2 regions of the Bacillus sp. MT94 genome follow, and region 1 is predicted to be linked to the other one. Evidence: riboswitches for the same ligand, from Rfam matches in the RefSeq annotation. Region 1 holds a riboswitch; the other holds the start of a gene.
The links. A riboswitch is a leader RNA that binds a small molecule or an ion and turns the genes downstream of it on or off. The one in region 1 is predicted to bind cyclic di-AMP.
Positions count from the first base shown of each region.

Region 2: another riboswitch for cyclic di-AMP. It lies ahead of AC1Q51_RS15035 (SipW-dependent-type signal peptide-containing protein); the one in region 1 lies ahead of AC1Q51_RS00640 (APC family permease).

Region 1 is NZ_JBXAEZ010000001.1:128,616-139,335, reverse strand. Features, by position in the region: gene AC1Q51_RS00640 (APC family permease) at 208-2,034, opposite strand; cyclic di-AMP (ydaO/yuaA leader) riboswitch at 2,179-2,325, opposite strand; gene AC1Q51_RS00635 (hypothetical protein) at 2,466-2,594, shown strand; gene panE (2-dehydropantoate 2-reductase) at 2,659-3,603, opposite strand; gene AC1Q51_RS00625 (hypothetical protein) at 3,779-5,254, shown strand; gene trhO (oxygen-dependent tRNA uridine(34) hydroxylase TrhO) at 5,444-6,403, opposite strand; gene AC1Q51_RS00615 (Nramp family divalent metal transporter) at 6,882-8,177, shown strand; gene AC1Q51_RS00610 (M23 family metallopeptidase) at 8,237-9,097, opposite strand; gene AC1Q51_RS00605 (sensor histidine kinase) at 9,169-10,269, opposite strand; gene AC1Q51_RS00600 (response regulator transcription factor) at 10,235-10,720, opposite strand, start outside.
Region 2 is NZ_JBXAEZ010000003.1:637,702-648,421, reverse strand. Features, by position in the region: gene AC1Q51_RS15050 (hypothetical protein) at 80-466, shown strand; gene AC1Q51_RS15045 (hypothetical protein) at 480-713, shown strand; gene AC1Q51_RS15040 (hypothetical protein) at 717-839, shown strand; cyclic di-AMP (ydaO/yuaA leader) riboswitch at 974-1,119, shown strand; gene AC1Q51_RS15035 (SipW-dependent-type signal peptide-containing protein) at 1,220-1,324, shown strand; gene kdpF (K(+)-transporting ATPase subunit F) at 1,321-1,401, shown strand; gene kdpA (potassium-transporting ATPase subunit KdpA) at 1,421-3,088, shown strand; gene kdpB (potassium-transporting ATPase subunit KdpB) at 3,102-5,192, shown strand; gene kdpC (K(+)-transporting ATPase subunit C) at 5,209-5,790, shown strand; gene kdpDN (KdpD-like non-kinase potassium sensor) at 5,847-7,001, shown strand; gene AC1Q51_RS15005 (MFS transporter) at 7,026-8,207, opposite strand; gene AC1Q51_RS15000 (MarR family transcriptional regulator) at 8,348-8,809, shown strand; gene AC1Q51_RS14995 (patatin-like phospholipase family protein) at 8,938-9,792, shown strand; gene AC1Q51_RS14990 (hypothetical protein) at 9,920-10,123, shown strand; gene AC1Q51_RS14985 (NCS2 family permease) at 10,221-10,720, opposite strand, start outside.

The DNA of each region.
Region 1 (10,720 bases):
TATTTTCAAGCTTTCATGTCCTTATTTCAAAATATAATCCGATTCACTTTATCGATTGAAATATCTATATATCACAACAGAAAACACTACTTGCAAATAACCGATAAAATTATATTAATATAATTTTTAAATCCGTATGCAATTATGCATAGCATATACACAAAAAGGATAGCTTCATTTTCACGAAGCTATCCTTCAAAAATCTTCTTATTTTTTCAAATGATATGGAACTGTCGTAATAACAACATTTCTTTTATAAAGTAAATACGCACGTATGAGTAAACTGGATTGATTATGAAGAATGTTATGCCAACCTTTTTTCGGAATGAACTGTGGTATAACGACCGTAACGCGGTAATTCGATTCACTTGCCTTATACTGCACTGTATCAATGAATTTCGTTAGCGGCTGAATAATACTTCTATAATGAGAATGTAATGTAACAAGCCTTACTTCAGGTTGCCACACCTTCCATTTCTCTTCAAATTTCTTTTCCTCTTCTCTGTCAAAAGCAACATATACAGCGATAACTTGATCTGCAGAAAGAGATTTCGCATAGTTCAATGAATTTTCTACTACATGCGTCATACCTGCTACAGGAACGACAATTACATTCCCCTCAATTGGAATAAGAGGTTCACAAGTTTTTAAACTTAATTGATCACCCACTGCATCATAATGCTTCTTAATTCGATGAAACAAGAAGATAATAGCAGGTAAGAAAATAAGAATCGACCAAACTTGTGCAAATTTAGTTAAAAAGAACATGCTCATTACGATAAAACTAATAACTGCACCTATTAAATTAACCGTTAATTTTAAAGCCCATCCTTCAGGTTTTTCGCGAAGCCACTTTAATACCATCCCTGTTTGAGAAAGTGTAAATGGAATAAATACACCTACTGCATATAACGGAATTAAATGTTCTGTTTGTCCTTGGAAAGCTACAATTAAAATAATCGAAGCAACTCCAAGTATTATAATACCGTTTGAGTAACCTAGACGGTCTCCTCTAATCGTAAACATTCTCGGTATGAATTTATCTTTTGCAAGGTTAACCGCTAATAAAGGAAATGCAGAATAACCTGTATTAGCAGCAAGAATTAATATTAAAGCTGTTGTACCTTGTATGAAATAGTACATGAAATTACGTCCAAATGTTTGTTCAGCAATTTGAGAAACAACTGTTACTTCTTTACTCGGAGTCACTCCGTAATAATAAGCTAAAAATACAATTCCTGAAAATAACACAGCAAGTAATGCACCCATTGCAAGCAATGTTTTTGCAGCATTGTTTGGCGCAGGATCTTTAAAGTTCGGAATTGCATTTGAAATTGCTTCAACACCTGTTAAAGCAGAACTACCTGATGCAAATGCTCTTAGTAATAAAAATAAACTAATCCCTGCAACTGGTGTACCAATCGGCGCATGTAAAGTGGGTGAAACATGACCAGTTAAAATATTATATATGCCCACACCAATTAATATAAATAGTGCTAAAACGAATAAATAAACAGGATATGCTAAAACGGAAGCTGACTCCGTTACTCCCCTTAAATTTAATATCGTAATTAATATAACAAATATAACCGCAATAATTACGTTGTGTGCATGTAAGCTAGGAAACGCAGACGTAATTGCATCTGTACCAGCGGACACACTTACCGCAACAGTTAAAATATAGTCAACTAATAAAGACCCTCCAGCAATTAAGCCTGGATTCATCCCTAAATTTTCTTTTGATACAACATACGCTCCCCCGCCATGCGGATAAGCAAAAATAATTTGACGATAAGATAAAATAAGGGCTGTCAATAATACTAATACCCCAACAGCGATCGGAATGGAATACCAATAAGCGATCGCTCCAACACCTGCTAAAGCAATTAAAATTTGCTCTGGACCGTAAGCAACTGATGACAATGCGTCAGAAGATAAAATAGCTAAAGCTTTCGTTTTATTAAGCTTTTGTTCTCCAAGCTCTGTTGATTTTAACGGTCTTCCAATTAAAAATCTTTTAATAGATGAAACCAATGCTGTCCACTCTCCAATAATTTTGTACGAACTTTTCTGCTTGTTGCAGCCAGTAAACTATTTACTCAGAAAACAAAAAATGTCTACAAGCCATAGCGAAATAGACTTGTAGACATTATTTTTTTTGTCGCACAAGCTCCACCTTCCTTCTCAATATAACGCTTACGAGGTTAGCTGTCGGATTCGGGCCTATGAGTAGCCCTACCTTTTTTAAGGATTCACCCCATCGGATTATGTACTAATCCGTAAAAACGGGTCCCCCGTACCATGCGGTTTCAGCGATTTAGAAAATTGAAACTGTGGATTATAATACTCCTTTATTTTCAAAAAGTAAACAAAAATTTTTAATAAGAAAAAAATTAAAATGATTGTGCATAATCCACTGAGAAATATACATAATGAATACTAAAAAATCCGCAAAGGAGACCCATATGTCTAAAGAAAAGAAGCCTATTTTTTCCGATTCATATTTAGATGCAGTAGCAAATGAAATTAATCAGTTATATGGTAAACGTGAACAGGAAATAAATTTGACAGATAGAACGAAAAGAAATAAATAATTTGTCATACAAAAAAATAAAAAAGATAGCAATACACTTATATATTGCTATCTTTTTTATTTTTTCATACATCTAATTCTATTACAGATTTGTTAAAGGTCATCTCTTCATACACCTTTAAATTTTGATATATAGATTCTAATAATGGTGCCGCTATAGAAAATTTCTCTGCTACATCCAGTAAATATCCTTGCAAGTGCTTCCCTTCAATAAACGACCCCTTTTCCATATCACGTTGCATTGATGACTTCATATCATACGAAATTTTATCAATCGTTTTCATATGTTCCTGGGCAATATTAGCCTTTACTGGAGCTCCTAATACTCTCATGATTTGTACAGATTCCTCAAACACATTACGGATAAAATCACGGCCGCCTTCACTTTCACGGATTGGTCCAATTGGTGCACGCATTAACGTTGTCACACCTGACATTACAGTAATAAATAAATATTTATGCCACATATCTTGCGTAATATTTTCACTTAAAACAAAACTAGATTTCGTACCTGAAAATGCTTTAGAAATATGCTTTACTCTCTCTGAATTTTGAGACTTAATTTCTCCAAACACAAGTCTGTTGGCAGCGCTAGTTTGTACAATTTCTCCTTGATTGTTTAACGTCGTCTCGATAAAGCATAAACCGCCAATTACTTTTTCTTCGCCGAATTCTTTTTGTAATAGCGATAAATGAGCGATACCATTTAACAATGGAATGATTACAGTATTTTCGCCAACAAACGGCTTCAAATCTTGAATTGCCTCGTTTAAGTGATACGCTTTTGTTGAAAATAAAATGACATCAAATGGAGAAGTTCGCTCTTCTTTCGTTATTAATTTCGGTCGGAAGGAAAAATCCCCGTTAACACTTCGGATTACAAGTCCTCTTTCCTCTAATTGTTTTTTCCGTTTACTACGAACAAGAAACGTGACATCTTCTCCCTTCTCGACTAATCTGCCACCAAAAAATCCTCCGACTCCACCAGCGCCTAATACTAAAATCCGCATACAGCATCCCCCTTTTCAAAATACAATTTTATAACTTTTAGTATACATAACATTATACATGTTCCCTGATAAATAAGCTGAATTTTCACTCTCAATTGAGTATAAAAGAGTGGTTATTTTCAAATAAATTTGGGCATGTTGTTTCTATAGCATATATGGAAAGGACACAATGTAGATGGAGGCAATACAATCAATTGAGGAAAAAGGTGTAGCAACAGCTATATTCCAATTTATATTCCCGTTTTCGTTTAAAGCTGGATATGAACAAAATATGTTCCCTTTCTTACAAAAAAACGATTTTTGTCCTTTTCGGCTCGATCATCTCGATGATGAAAATACATATTATGGGGAGTTTAAAGTTTCACATCAAAATATGGAAGCATACTATCTTTCATTTACAAATAAAATTCTCTTTCCTCATTCAGAGCATCAAAAGGGCTTGCAACGTTATTCAAAGGACCTTAACTTAACTGGACATTTAACAACAAACCTTATTTCAATTCCATTCAAGATACACTCTATTGATGTAACACTTTGTCCTTATGAACTTGGCTTCTTAACAATTCGAACAGAAGTAAACACTGCTCCAAACATGACTTTATCTGAAGCAATCGAATTCGCTGCTCGCTTCCGTGTACTTGAAACTAAAAATGATACAAATGAGACTATTTGTATTGAATGTAACGGAAAGAAGTATTCCCAAGTTGAAAAATTCATTTTTGGTTATTTATTTCATGGTGTAACTGATTTCTTTGAAAAGAAGAGATTAAGAAGTTCATACTTTCAAACCTTCCCTTTCTTTGAAGACCAAAGAATGTACGTTCAAACTTTATTGTCACTAAAAGAAGGTATGGAACTTAATGAAGTAGATGTTTATCGTACTTCTAGTCTTTCCGGATTAACAAGTGATGGTAAGCCCTATGTGAGTGCAAATAACCTTCCTTACATTCATGACTATTTAAAAAAACACGCTTACCAGAGATGGGCTCCAAATCGTTATTTCATAATGGAAGAACATATTTTTACATGTGTAACAAATGATGGAGAACGCGAAATCTCTAAACTTGCTAGTCAAATGTTCGGAGAATTTTATTACGCTTTATTATTAAACCTATTTCATAAAATTGTTTTATTAAAAATGGCAAACGCCTATGCTGAGCTAAACATTGAACAAGATACTAATGAAATAGAGAAATTAATTTATTCGATCAATTCGTTCACTGCTAATTATTTTTCTTTAGAATTAGTATCCCAATCACAAAGTGAAGATATTTTCTTTCGCTTAAGAAAACTTTTTAATATTGAGGTTCTATACTCGAATGCGAAACAAAATCTTGATAGTTTGTTTAAATATCAAGAAAATGTCGCCTCTAAAAAAGATAGCCTTTTATTATTAATTTTAACGCTCTACTCTGTAGTGGGCCAAATGTTAGGGTTTACTATGATCGACCTTTTAAGAAACACCGATTCAAACAAAATATCGTCACCTCTTGAGTTTTTCGCTCTATTAATTGCGATTAGCGGCATTGTCATTTCACTTATTTTAGGAGCCCAAAGTTTATACCAATGGGGTCTACAGCATAAACAAAGAAAAGCTTGGGTAAAACAAACGGTACTGTCTGCTGTAAAAGAAAAAGAGGATAAAAACTAAAGAAGGTTATTTTCAAATTCTTGGTGTGCTACAGTAAGTGAAATTTTTATCAGCGATTTTTAAGATATATCAGCGATTTTTTAAATATATCGACTTACCGACAAAAAACGACAAATGACAGGACTGGATAATAAAAAAAGGGTACTCCAAAATAAAACTTGGAGTACCTTTTTATTATACGAATTCAGCTTACTTCCCTGCTTCGATTTTCTCTAATGCAGCAGCTACTTGTTCTTCAGTTAATTCATGTTGTATTACATAGCGGTTACGTGGACTTACACGACATTCATGAGAACATGCACGTAAATATTTCGCTTCGTTTTCTTCAGAACATAAAATTTTCTTATTACATTCTGGATTTGAACAGTTTACATAGCGCTCACATGGTTCACCTGTAAAGTGATCTTTACCAACGATAACATGTTCTTTTTGGTTTACTGGAACAGCGATACGTTCATCAAACACGTAACATTGCCCATCCCAAAGCTCACCTTGTACTTCTGGATCTTTTCCGTACGTTACAATTCCGCCGTGAAGCTGACTTACATCTTCATAACCTTCACGAACTAACCAACCAGAGAATTTCTCACAACGAATTCCACCTGTACAGTATGTTAAAATCTTTTTACCTTCAAGTGTTTCTTTGTTTTCTCTAATCCAATCTGGTAATTCACGGAATGATTCGATATCAGGTTTAATCGCGCCTTTGAAGTGTCCTAAATCAAACTCATAATCATTTCGTGCATCAATGATAACTGTATCTTCTTGTTTCATTGCCTCATAAAAATCTTTTGGCTCTAAATACTTCCCAGTTATTTCGTGTGGGTTAATGTCATCTTCTAGACGAAGTGTAACTAATTCTGGACGAGGACGTACGTGCATTTTCTTGAATGCATGCCCTTCTTCTTCATCTATTTTAAATACGATACCATCAAAACGTGGATCATTATTCATTGCTTCCATGTATTTCTCTGTTTGCTCTACAGTTCCAGAACAAGTTCCGTTAATACCTTCTTTTGCTACAAGAATTCTTCCTTTTAATTCAAGTGAATTACAAAATGCTAAATGCTCTGCAGCAAATTCTTCTGGGTTTTCAATTGTTGTGTACATGTAATATAGTAATACTCTGTATGGTTTTGTAGTTGCCAATGTATTTCTACCACCTATCTAATTTTTAAAATCATGTATAAGTTAACGTTCATATCAAAACATATATAATAAGAAAATGAATCCCATTTTCTTTTCTTTATACTATTTTCTATCAGTTAACAAAAATAAAAAACAAGATTACACATCATAACACTATGGTTATGTTGTAATCCCAATATATTATATATCATACAATTGCAATTCCATCAATTAATATGCTGTATTATCAGCTTTATGTTCACATAAATTTCAAAAACAGCCCTTTAATTCACTATGTTTCCCCATGTCATCACACCATAAACTCCCAATTCATTTTACATTATCACACCATCCATTGCATAAAGGCATATAATTTGCATTAAGGAAACTTTCGTGTTCAAATGAAATTATCACATAACATATTTAAATGTATTGAAATAATGAGTAAGAATAAATACAATAATTTCATCAAGTTAACATTTTAAAGGGGAAAACTACTATGAATAAAGATATAACAAAAGATAAACATCTCCCTTCTGAAAGTACAACTGTACAATCAGCTCACTTAGCTTTAAGTGGAGAAACAAAAGGCTGGAAAAGACTGTTACCATTTTTAGGACCCGCTTTTATCGCGTCCGTTGCTTATATTGATCCTGGCAACTTTGCTACAAATATCGCAGCTGGTTCACAATATGGATATTTACTATTATGGGTAATACTTGCTTCTAACTTAATGGCTGTATTAATCCAAACTTTATCAGCTAAATTAGGAATTGCTACAGGAAACAATTTACCCGAAATAGCTCGTGAAAACTTTCCAAAGCCTGTGTCTATCGGCTTATGGATACAAGGTGAACTAGTTATTATGGCTACAGATTTAGCGGAATTTATTGGAGCTGCTTTGGGGCTTTACTTACTATTTGGAATCCCGATGCTACCTGCCGCTTTAATTACTGCAGCCGGATCATTTATTATTCTTGAGTTTCAACGTAGAGGATTTCGTCCACTAGAAGCTATTATTACAGGAATGATTTTCATTGTAGTAATCGCTTTTGGGATTCAAGTTTTTTATGCAAAACCAGAATTAAGTCCCCTTCTTTCAGGACTATTTATTCCAAAATTCCAAGGTGTAGACAGTATATTACTTGCAGCAGGAATTTTAGGTGCAACAGTTATGCCGCATGCAATATACTTGCATTCTGCATTAACACAACGCCGCGTGGTCGGAACAACTGACGAACAAAAGAAAAAGATTTTTCGTTTCGAATTTATCGATATTATTATTGCAATGGTTATTGCTGGAGCAATTAATGCAAGTATGTTAATTGTTGCTGCTGCACTATTTTTTAAAAACGGCTTGCACGTTGAAGATTTAGATGTTGCTTACACTCAATTTACCAATTTAGTAGGTCCTGTATCAGCTGCATTATTTGGAATTGGACTTTTATCAGCAGGACTATCTAGCTCTTCTGTCGGTACAATGTCGGGTGATATTATTATGCAAGGTTTCATTCGCATGCATATTCCGTTATACTTACGCCGATTTATTACAATGATTCCACCATTAGTTATTATCGCTTTAGGTGTAAATCCAACTTACGCTCTAGTCATGAGCCAAGTCGTCTTATCATTCGGTATTGCATTTGCGCTAGTACCACTTATTATGTTTACAAGTAACAAAAAGATTATGGGTGCACTCGTTAACCACCGTATAACAACATTTATCGCTTGGATAATTGCAGCACTCGTTATCATTTTAAATATCTTCTTACTGTATCAAACATTTGTAGGATAATGAAAAAGGGTATTCCAATTTTAATTTGGAATACCCTTTTTGGATGAAATGATTTTCTTCTAGTTACCACTTATGTATGTCCCTCTTTCCGGCATCATGACACCATTTTCAGTTCGAAAGTAAAGTGGCAATCCTTCCGCAAAAAACATACTTACCTTGGACGGATCTTGCCTTTGATGATGAATATGTAAATGCGGCTCACTTGAACTTCCTGAGTTACCGACTTGAGCAAGAACTTCTCCCTCTCTTACACGTTGTCCTTCTTTCACTTTAATTGACCCTTTCTTTAAATGGGCAAGAATTAAAAATGTGCCTGTTTCATCTAGTCGTAAATAAATATGATTCCCAGCCATTGACTGAAAATTATCCGATCCCGGAACTAAATCTTGTTCATTATTATTAATTGATACCACCGTCCCAGAAGCTGGTGCCATTACTTTCGCTCCATATATTCCGTAATCCTCTAACTTACTACTTTTCACTTCAGCAGGTGGAATGAGAATATCATATGCCCACCTTTCATTTGGTTTTATAACGTGATAGTTCGTTTCTAACCGATCACCACCCCAACCTATTAATACCCGTTCATTCAAAGGAAAACGAACTACTGTTTTAGGACTCATAGATTGTATATCTGCTGGATAAGCAATTCTACCTATATTAGCAAACCAACCGACAGGCCAAGCTCCAATGATAGAAAACAGAATGATTAAAAATAGCGTTCTATCTATCCGCTTTCTAAAAATGCCTTTCCAAAAAAATATTATTACTGATCCTATCAAGAGGAAAACTGAAATAAAACTAAAAGCCTGAATACTCCACCAAACAAAAACTGATGTAACACCATTAGCTACATAAACTAAGATCCAACTTATAATTAAAAAAGAAACTATAATTACTAATAAAAATTTCTTCCACATGTCGCATCCCTACTCTCATATCCTTCTTCTCAATGATACAAAGTAAAAATTACGACATATAAAAGAAATACTTACGACTTTCTTACTTTTTTATACTGCGGTAATTTCACAGTAAAAACTGTTTCTTTATCGTTACTACGTACAGTGATATCCCCTTGATGGAGATCGGCTATACTTTTTGAAATTGCAAGTCCTATTCCTTTCCCGCCCGTATGAGAACTACGTGATTTTTCACTACGATAAAACTTCTCAAAAATGTAAGGAAGGTCCTCTTTCGGAATGCATTGTCCAAAATTTTTAATTTCTACTTCAACATTCATTGTTTTATTGAAAATTTCAATTGCAATTCCCTTTCCATCTCTCCCGTACATAATACTATTACCTATTACATTTTCAAATAGTCTCACTATAAGTGTCACATCAACTTCTACATGTAGCACTTCATCACTTTTAATATAAAAGCTCATATTGGCATCATCTAATTGTGGTACAAAGTCAATCATGATTTGTTCAATTAATGCTTTCATATCTACTTCATCTTTATGTAATTCAATCTCTCTATAATTTATTTGACAGTATTCTAATAAATCATCTACTTGATTTTTTAATTCATAACTTTTTCGCTTTAATATACTTACATACTGTTCACATTCTTCTCCATTCGAATGGAGTTTATTTCCTAACAGGTCCGCATAACCGATTAAAGATGTTACTGGCGTTCGTAAGTCATGAGAAATATTACTAATCATTTCATTTTTCATTTCCTGTGATTTTTTTTCATTTTCAATAGACTCTTTTAAGCTTTTCGCCATTCTATTAACATTTGCTGCTAGTTCACCAATCTCGTCATTTTTCAAAATAGGTATATGTATTTCAAAATTACCGTCACTTATTTCCTTCACGTTCTTGTTAATTTGAGACAACCTTTTCATCAGTGTTTTTGTCATTAATGCAAAGTATGTTGTAGTAAAAATCAAAAAAACTATAAAATATAAAAATGAATATTTTTCCTCTAAAACATTAACCTGACTATATATATTTCCAACCAAAATTTGAAACACTATTATACTTACAGTTGCTAACAAGATGCTACATATGAATGCGATAAAAAACTTAGCTCTAATACCTTGTAATGATTTAATCTTCAAATTTATATCCGACTCCCCAAACATTTTGAATAAACTTCGGTTCTTTTGGATTCTCTTCAATTTTATTTCTCAATCTTGCAATATGAACCATTACTGTATTATTATTTTCATAGGCTCTTTCGTTCCAAACGCTCTCATATATTTCTTCAATTGTGAACACACGATTCCTTGCAGCTGCCATTAAGTGTAAAATATCATATTCAGTTTTCGTAAGATTCATTGTTTCTCCATATAACATTACAGTTCTCGACGCTTCATCTATTTCTAAACCTCTAATATTTATTTTCTTTTCCATTACTTGGACAGCATTTTGGTTGAAATATGTATACCTTCTTAATTGAGCTTTCACTCTTGCGATAAATTCAATTGTACTGAACGGCTTCACAATATAATCATCTGCCCCAGTACTAAATCCAATTACCTTATCGACATCCGATGATTTCGCGCTTAAAAACATAATTGGTAAACTATGTTT
Region 2 (10,720 bases), on a different contig from region 1:
CATCACTTCATCGATCTGATTAGTATAGGGGAATATCAATCTATGTTTGATTTCTTTTATACTAAGGAGGATGAGGTACATGGAACTAACACTTATTTGTGTTGGAGAAGAAAGTAAGGTAAATAGTTTAAGAGATCTAGTTGCATTTCAACATGAGTTAGTTATTTTTACAGCAAATGAAGAGGTAGCGGCTGAAGTTAGGAATTGTGGGTTTGATTGGACTTATAGTTGTAGTAAGGAGCAGGATTTTACTAGTATTTGTGAGTGTATTAAGAAGGTCATTTTACTAGGGGATGAGCTTCCAATCGTTAGTTTCTTCACAGAACACATTCGTTTTTTTTTTCAAGCACCTATTACTGTTGTTACAAGGAATAAACGATATCCAGCGAGGCTCTATGAAACAATTGGAGCTAAGTTTGTCGTGTTTACAAATTGTGATAATATTTCTTTTTTATTTTTTGAATAGGGCGGGGGAAGAAATGATGAAGGTACTATTACTTGGAGATATAGCAAATCGTTGGGCAGTATCGGTAGAGCGAGTTCAAGAATTGGTTCAGATTGATCCTCTTTTTCCCGGGCCATATATTATATTACCGTCAAAAGATGCTTTGTATTTAGAGATGGATATTACCGAGTATGAGCAGCTACATGCAGAATTGACACAAGTTTATATTCGTGGGAGAAATTTACGTGCATTTTTAAGAGGAGAATAAAGGTTGAATAAAAAAGAGCGAATGCTGAGTGCAACAGGCTATGCACTTCATGTCATTCGCTCTTTTTATTTCATATTTAAAAGGTCATTTTTAAGAAAAGAAAAGAGAAATAAAGAAAATAGATGAAATAATAGTAATAATCTTCAATGTAAGCGTTTAAATGAATGTAAATATTATTATTTTCAGCAATTTACCCCTTTACAAGTGAAATATAGAGGAGTATATTTACTCTCATAAATCATTCATAAAATTTCCAAAAAAACCTAAAATCGCTGAGTTCCAGAAATGGAGCGGGGGAACCAATTTTGTGCATCGTCACTTGGGGTGAATCTTTCAGTTTTGAAAGTAGGGCTACTCTTTAGGCCCGAATCCGACAGCTAACCTCGTAAGCGTTTAGAGAGGAGGTTTACTTTTTGTTGTTCATTTTTTGAACACTGAGTAGAGCTCAGTGTTCTTTTTTAATATTTTGATGGTAAATTTTTACAAAAAAGAAGAGAGGGATAGTTATGTTAGATGTTGTAATGGTCGGGATTTTTATTTTATTAGTTGCATCGATGGCAAGTCTTGCAAGTTGGTCAGATAAAGTTGTGAAAGAAGGAAAGCAATCATGATGATTGTCTTATCGGTTATTGTCGCAGCAATTACAGTGTATTTAGTGTATGCATTATTAAATCCAGAGAAGTTTTAATTAGGGGGAATCATTCATTATGATTTGGGTTGCAGTCATTATTACAATGCTCTTGTTTATTTTAGTAGCAAAGCCAACGGGGATTTATTTAGAAAAAGCTTTTCAAGGTAGCAAAACGTTAGATAAAGTATTCGGGCCTTTTGAAAAACTTATTTTTAAAATTACGGGTGTAAAAGCATACAATCAAACGTGGAAACAGTACGCATTATCATTAGTTTTATTAAATGGATTTATGATCGTTGTCGTATACTTCATTTTCAGATTACAAGGTGTGCTGCCACTAAATCCAGCGCATATTGAAGGGATGGAGCCTACGCTCGCTTTTAATACAGCAATTAGTTTTATGGCTGATACAAACTTACAGCATTATAGCGGTGAAAATGGTTTATCTTATTTATCACAATTAATCGGAATTACATTTTTAATGTTTGCGGCACCAGCAACGACATTAGCGCTCGTTATGGCTTTTATAAGAGGACTTGCTGGAAAAGAACTTGGTAACTTTTTCGTTGATTTTACGAGAGCGTTAACGAGAGTGTTTCTTCCTATCGCATTTATTGCGGCACTAGTTTTTGTCGCACTTGGTGTACCACAAACGTTAGATGGGGCGGTTACAGCACAAACGATTGAAGGTGCAAAGCAAAGTATTTTACGTGGACCTGTTGCATCATTCGTTTCCATTAAGGAACTTGGAAATAACGGCGGTGGATTTTTCGGAGCAAACTCTACGCATCCTTTCGAAAATCCAGGACAAATGAGTAATATTTTGCAAATGATGCTTATGATGTTATTACCAACAGCACTTCCATTTACGTACGGACGAATGGTCGGAAATAAAAAACAAGGCCGCATCCTTTTCGTGTCACTTTTTATGGTGTTTTTACTAGGATTTATAACGATTACGACATCTGAACTAAACGGGAATCCGGCATTAAATGGAATGGGTATCGAACATGTACAAGGAAGTACAGAAGGGAAAGAAGTACGATTTGGAACAGTATTTTCTTCACTATACGCAACAGTAACGACAGCTGCTGAAACTGGTGCTGTTAATACAATGCATGATACGTTAACACCAATTGGCGGTCTAGTTCCACTTGTAAATATGATGTTAAATACAGTGTATGGCGGAGTTGGAGCAGGCTTTGTAAATATTATTATGTATGCAATTATCGCGGTGTTTATATCTGGGTTAATGGTTGGACGGACACCAGAGTTTTTAGGTAAAAAGATTGAAGGTAAGGAAATGAAATTAATCGCGGTCACGATTTTATTTCATCCATTGCTCATTTTAGGATTTTCGGCATTAGCTCTTTCAACAAATTTAGGGACGGATGCTATTTCTCATTCTGGTTTCCACGGTTTAACGCAAGTTGTATATGAGTATACATCGTCAGCTGCGAATAACGGATCTGGATTTGAAGGATTAGGAGATAATACACCGTTTTGGAATATTACGACTGGTTTAGTTATGTTTTTAGGACGCTACTTTAGTTTAATTACGATGCTAGCTGTGGCAGCTTCGCTGAAAGAAAAAACGGTAGTGCCAGAAACAGTCGGAACGTTCCGCACAGATAATAGTTTATTTGGTGGTATCTTCATCGGAACAATTGTAATTGTCGGTGCATTAACATTCTTCCCGATGTTAGTACTCGGACCAATTGCAGAATTTCTTACATTGAAGTAATGGAGGGTAAATGATGAGACCGGTAGTAGTAAAAGAAAAACAATTAAATAAGTCACAAATACATGCTGTAGAAGATGAAGTTAGACAAGCGAAAACGATGGATCGTGATATCGTAACACATGCGATGAAGCAATCCATTGCGAAATTGAATCCGAAAGTCATGATAAAGAATCCGATTATGTTCGTTGTGGAAATTGGATTCATCATTACGTTCATTTTATCTTTTCTTCCAAGTAGTTCTAGTAGTATACCAGGTTGGTTTAATATAACAGTTTCTCTCATTCTATTATTTACAGTTTTATTTGCGAATTTTGCAGAAGCATTAGCAGAAGGTCGTGGTAAAGCGCAAGCCGATTCTTTAAAGCAGTCGAAGAAAGATGTGTTTGCAAATGTTGTAAAAGAAAATGGAGACATTGTCCAAGTTTCAGCAACTAATCTTACAAAAGGTGACGTTGTTATCGTAAAACAAGGAGAAATGATTCCGAATGATGGCGAAGTAATCAAAGGATTAGCATCTGTAGATGAATCTGCAATTACAGGGGAATCAGCTCCTGTTATAAAAGAAGCAGGCGGTGATTTTTGTTCCGTAACAGGTGGAACGATGGTCGTAAGTGATGAAATTACAATTGTCATTACGAGTAATCCTGGTGAATCATTTATAGACAAAATGATTTCTTTAGTAGAAGGAGCTGCTCGTCAAAAAACGCCGAATGAGATTGCTTTAAATACAGTATTAACGAGCTTAACTCTTATTTTCTTGATCGTCGTTGTGACGTTGCCGATTTTTACAAATTATTTAGGGTTTCAAATTGATACTGCTGTGCTAGTTGCATTATTAGTTTGTTTAATTCCAACGACAATTGGTGGTTTGCTATCAGCGATTGGTATTGCTGGGATGGACCGGGTGACAAAATTTAACGTGTTAGCGATGTCAGGGAAAGCAGTAGAAGCTGCGGGCGATATTAATACAATTATTTTAGATAAAACGGGTACAATTACTTTTGGAAACCGGATGGCTCATACATTATTGCCTGTAGGAAATGAAACGATTGAGCAAGTTGGAAAGTGGGCCGCTATTAGTTCTGTTTTAGATGAAACACCAGAAGGTCGATCTGTTATCGAGTATGTGCAGGGAAAATCTATATCATATAATAGAGAACTTGCAGAACAAGGTGAGTTTGTTCCGTTTAAAGCAGAAACGAGAATGAGTGGTGTTGATTTACAAGACGGAACGAAAGTGAGAAAAGGTGCTGTAGGTGCCGTTATTGAATGGGTTGAGTCACAAGGCGGAACAATTCCGAAAGATGTAAATCAAAAAGCAGACTTAATTTCAAAAGAGGGCGGAACACCACTTGTAGTTGCAGTAGATAATCGTATTTACGGTTTAATTTATTTAAAGGATACAGTAAAACCGGGTATGCGTGAGCGTTTTGAACAGTTGCGCCAAATGGGGATTAAAACGGTTATGTGTACAGGTGATAATCCGTTAACAGCAGCAACCATTGCAAAAGAAGCTGGAGTAGATGAATTCGTTGCCGAGTGTAAACCGGAAGATAAAATTGCGGTTATTAAAGCAGAGCAAGATAAAGGGAAACTTGTAGCGATGACAGGTGATGGTACAAATGATGCTCCGGCATTAGCACAGGCTGACGTTGGATTAGCGATGAATAGTGGTACGACAGCAGCGAAAGAAGCGGCGAACATGATTGATTTAGACTCGAATCCGACGAAAATTATTGAGGTTGTAGGAATTGGTAAGCAATTGTTAATGACCCGAGGTGCGTTAACGACGTTTAGTATTGCGAATGATATAGCGAAATATTTTGCGATTATTCCAGCGATGTTTACACTTGCGATTCCGCAAATGGAAGCATTGAACATTATGAAATTAACATCACCACTGTCAGCGATTTTATCAGCATTAATATTTAACGCTGTTATTATTCCATTACTCATTCCGTTAGCGATGAAAGGTATTGCATATAAACCGATGAGTTCTAATGCATTGCTTAGCCGAAACTTACTTATTTATGGGCTTGGCGGAGTTATCGTTCCGTTCATTGGAATTAAAGTAATTGATATAATTGTCGGCTTGTTCATATAAGGAAGAGGGGAAAAAGATGGAAAAGAAACAAAGTATACTATCACCAATTATCCGTATTACTTTTACATTTCTAGTGTTGTGTGGACTTGTATACCCACTTATTGTTACTGGTATTGCACAAGCAGTGATGAAGGATAATGCGGATGGAAGTCTAATATATAATGATAAAAATGAAGTGATTGGTTCTAAATTAATCGGGCAAAACTTCACGGATCCACGTTATTTTCAAGGGCGTGTTTCTAGTATTGAATATAAGGCAGAAGCATCTGGTTCAAATAACTATGCACCATCTAATCCAGATTTAGAGAAACGAGTAGAGAAAAGTATTGAAGAGTGGAAGAAACAAAATCCGAGCGTTCCAGTTACAGAAGTACCGATTGATTTAGTGACAAATTCAGGTTCAGGGCTTGATCCTGACATTAGTCCGAAGGCAGCTTCTGTGCAGGTAGATCGCATCTCGAAATTAACAAATATTCCGAAAGAAACGCTAGATCAATTGATTAAAGATCAAACGGAAGGTGCGGCACTTGGCTTATTTGGAGAAAATCGAGTGAATGTCTTAAAGCTAAATTTAGCATTACAAAAATTAATGAAATAGTAACAGTGCTACCTCAATCTAACGGATTGAGGTAGCGTTGTTTCGAATGAAAGGTAGTGTTTATTTTGTATGCGGATGATTATGAACCGAAGTTTCAAAGGCGAACGCCAGAGGAATATTTAGAATATATTCGGCAACAAAATCGGGGAAAGTTAAAGTTATATGTAGGAGCAGCTCCAGGCGTAGGAAAAAGTTATAAAATGCTCTTTGATGCAAGGGAAATGAAAAAAGATGGAATTGATATTGTAATTGGTTTAATTGAAACGCATGGAAGAAAAGAGACGGAAGAAGCAATTGCTGATTTAGAAAAAGTTCCTTTGAAAGAAATACAGTATAAAGGAAAGGTATTTTATGAGCTTGATGTGGAAGGAATAAAAAAACGCGCGCCGCAAGTAGTCGTAGTGGATGAACTTGCGCATAGTAATGTTCCTGGTTCTAAATATAAGAAACGTTATATGGATGTGCAGGAATTGTTAGAGGCTGGTATATCGGTATTATCAGCTTTTAATATTCAACATTTAGAAAGTGTTCATGATATTGTAGCTCAAATTACGAATGTAAAAGTAAGAGAACGAATTCCAGATTTTATTTTACAAAAAGCAAATGAAATTCAGCTCGTTGATGCAACACCGGAAGTACTTCGGAAGAGGTTAATAGACGGAAAGATATATAAAGAAGAAAAAATTCAGCAAAGCTTACAAAATTTCTTTACGCTTAATAATTTAGGAGCACTCAGGGAATTATCGCTTCGTGAAGTCGCTGACGATATGGACGAAAAGATTAGTCAAACAGTGATAGAACCAATCGGAGTGAAAGAAAAAATTCTCGTTTGTGTACAATACAGTTCAACAGCGGAGAAATTAATAAGACGGGGATGGCGCATGGCTGATCGGTTAAATGCTGAATTGTATGTATTAAATGTTGAAAGAGAAAATATAGACTCTCTTTCAGCTGGTAAAAAACAAACAATTGAAGAGTGGAAGACGCTCACGAATCAATTTGATGCAAGTTTTGTATTAGAAGAAGCAAGAGGGAGAAAGCCAGCGGATGTTATTATTGAGGTTGCGAAAAGATTACAAGTAACGCAAATTTTACTTGGGCAATCGGCAAGAACTCGTTGGGAAGAAATACGAAAAGGTTCGATTGTAAATGAGATTATGAGGCAAACGAGGTATATTGATATTCATATTGTTGCGGATCAAAGAGGATAAATAGAGCCGACCTTTTTGGGGGCTCTATTTTGCTTTTTGTACAGAATGAAAACTTAGCATTTTCATTGCATATAAGATTACAAGTAAAAACATAATTGCGCCTAGGAAGAAAATCCAAAAGTAATTTTGGTTAAATAAAAGAAATCCACCTATAAGTGGCCCTGTGCCCATACCAAGATAGCGGATGAAGTTGTACATACCGATAGCTGTTGCACGTTCTTGCACGAATTCTTCTGTTAATAAAGTAGTGTGAGTTGGCATAGAAAGTCCCATACTAAAACCGTACAAAGATGTAACGATAATGATGAATGGGATATTGATGCTATATGTGAAAGAGAATAAAACGACACATATAATATTGAAGAAACTCGTAATAAATAAAGTTTGCTTTGTTGTGAGGCGTTTTTGCAAAAACTTGTAGCAAAAACTTCCTAGCATGATAGAAAGAGACATTGGTACAAACATAAGACCAATTTCATTTGCAGCTTGATGAAATGAATTTGCTAAAATGCTCGGTAAAAAAACGAGAAAGCAAAAGTAAATACAAAATTGAATGAAGCCAATAAGAGTAATAGAAAATCCAGTTTTATTTTTTAAGATAAGAGAGTAATTCTTTTGTGCTTTAGACTGCTTAATTACATTCGGCTTTGTTTCTGGAAGTAGTGAAATGTTTATAATTAATAAGATAATGCCAAGTGTAGATAAAAAGAGAAATACAGATAAGTGACCATTTATACTGCCAAGAAATCCACCTATGAGAGGAGCCATTGTAGGTGCGAGGGCAAGTAACATTTGGTATAGGCTCATCGCTTCTCCGCGTTCTTTTCCTTCAAATAAATCGCCGATAATCGTTGCTGAAACTACAGGTATAGCCGCTATTCCTATAGCTTGAACAGCTCTAAAAAAGAGAAATAAATAAATGTTTGCCGAAAAAGCACATCCGATTGAACCAATTGTACTAATGACTAAACTAGGGATAAGGACAGATTTTCTCCCTTTTGTATCAATTAAAGGTCCATATACGAGCTGCATAATTGCAAGAATGAATGTGAAAAGTGAAACTGTTACATTTACAAGATAAAGAGAAGTGTGAAAAGAATTTTGAATCATCGGTAAGATAGGTGTGTAAATATTTTGAGCGAAGGAACCGAGTAAGGCACTAATACAGACAACATATAAAATGAAAGTTAGTTTAGATTTTTTCATCTTGTTAACCTCCTTGTATTTTAGTTTCCTCGGAAACTAAATTTATTTTAACATGATTTTCTCCCTTGTAAAGATGAAAAAATAATTTTAAAATGGTATATAGTTAAATTGTTTCTTCGGAAACTTAGGAGGCGAACGGATTGAAGCATACAACGAAGCAAATGGAAATACTGTCGGACATTCGTACACTTTTGCATAAAAAAGAAGAACATTTAAAACGACAAAACGAGAAGTTTCTTTATGAGACAGGTGTAAGTAGTATGTCTTTATCTGAGTTACATGTAATCGAATGTATCGGAAAAAATGGTTTGATGAATGTAACGGCAATTACGACAGAAATGGGCATGACGAAGGGAGCAATCTCTAAAATTTGTACGAAGTTGTTTCAAAAGCAATTCGTTGAGAAGATGCAAATGTTAGATAATCAAAAAGAAATCTTCTTTCGCTTAACGGAAAGCGGCAATGAAATATATAAAGCTCATGAAAAATTGCATAAGCAAGCTGAAGAAAAGTGGTTGTTACTTTTAGATGGATATACGAAAGAAGAGCAAGACTTTATTCAAAGGTTTATAAAGGATGTCTCCGATCATTTGGAAATATAATTGGAAGAAAAAACTCCTTTTTCTCAAGTCTTTTAAATATAATTTCTGAAAGAACTCATATATAATAGAAAAAGATACTTAACATGGTGAATAATTAAAGAGTCAATATATATAGAGGAGAGAGTAACATGCTTGAAAATACGGGGTTAGTATTAGAAGGCGGCGGTATGCGTGGTGTATATACGGGTGGGATATTAGAATACTTTATGGAACAAGGTTTATATTTTCCATATGTAATCGGTGTATCAGCTGGTGCTTGTCATGCAGCGTCGTATCTTTCCAGACAAAGAAATAGAAATAAAACGGTCAATATTGATTATGCATCACATCCGAAATATTTGTCGTATAAAAACTTATGGAGAAAACGTCAGCTATTTGATATGGATTTCATTTTTCATGAAATTCCAGAAAAGCATGTTCCGTTTGATTTTGAAACATACTTTAATAGCCCAGAACGTTTCCTTGTAGGAACGACGGATTGTGAAACAGGACAATCTGTTTATTTTGAGAAAGAAGGAACGAATGATGATGCACTAAATTTATTACAAGCGTCTAGTTCATTGCCTTTCATTGCACCAGTAGTAAATTATCGTGGTAAGCAGTTATTAGATGGCGGGATTTCTGATCCAATTCCAGTTCGTAAGGCACAGGAAGATGGATTTAAAAAATCAGTCGTTATTTTAACGAGAAATCATGGTTACGCGAAGAAAAAATCAAAATTCGGATGGATTGCAGGAAAAGCTTATAAAAAATATCCGAATCTTGTTAACACGATGTTGAATCGTTATGAAGTGTATAATGAAACACTTCACTATATTGAAAAAGAAGAGCAAGCTGGTAATTTATTTGTTATTCGCCCAGAAGTGCCGCTTCAAGTAGATCGTATGGAAAAAGATACAGCAAAACTACAAAATTTATACGAGCAAGGCTATGAAGATGCAAAGAGACAGTTTGCAGATTTGCAGGCGTTTTTGCAAAAATAATAATTAGGCTGTGGAGATGGAGTTCTCTGCAGTCTTTTTTATTATTGGTTTCAATACCGAATGTTGGTTATACACGCTTTTAGGTTATGGTATAATATGGATGAAAGTATGTAGAGAGGTGATACATATGGAAAATGTATATAAAGGACTTGGACATACTGGATTTATCATGATGCTTATTTTTGGTGGTGTATTTTTACTTCGCTGGTTTATTCATGATGAAATATTATTAGATCAACTTATTGGTTTTAGTGTGGGCATAGTAATGGTTATTTCATCAGTGTTCATTCAAAAGTATAGTAAAGAATTACAGGTAGAAGAGAAGTATTAAAAGGTTATAAGCTCCTTCATATTTTGGAGGTGCCTTTATAGTTTGAATGATTGTTATAAAAGAAAAGTAGAGCATCGGATTTCGATGCTCTACTTTTTTAATGTGGTAAGAAAATCAATTGATAAGCGAACAAGATGCCGAATACATACACAAGTGGGTGAACAGCACGGAATTTACCTTTTGCTACTTTCATAAGTGGGTATGAAATAAATCCAAGTGCGATACCTGTTGCGATACTTGATGTAAGTGGCATGCTTAAGATTACTAAAAATGCTGGGAATGCTTCATCAAATGCGTCCCAATCGATGTGGCGAACTGAACCCATCATAAGACTACCAACGATAATTAATGATGGTGCAGTAATAGCTGATACACCAGAAACAGCACTTACTAATGGGCCGAAGAATGCTGTTAGTGCGAATAGAACAGCTACTGTAACAGTTGTTAAACCAGTACGACCACCAGCTGCAACACCAGCAGATGATTCAATGTAAGCTGTTGATGGTGTTGTTCCGAACATAGAACCAATAGTTGCTGAGAATGAGTCAGATAGAAGAGCTCGTCCTGCTTTTGGAAGCTTTCCGTCTTTCATAAATC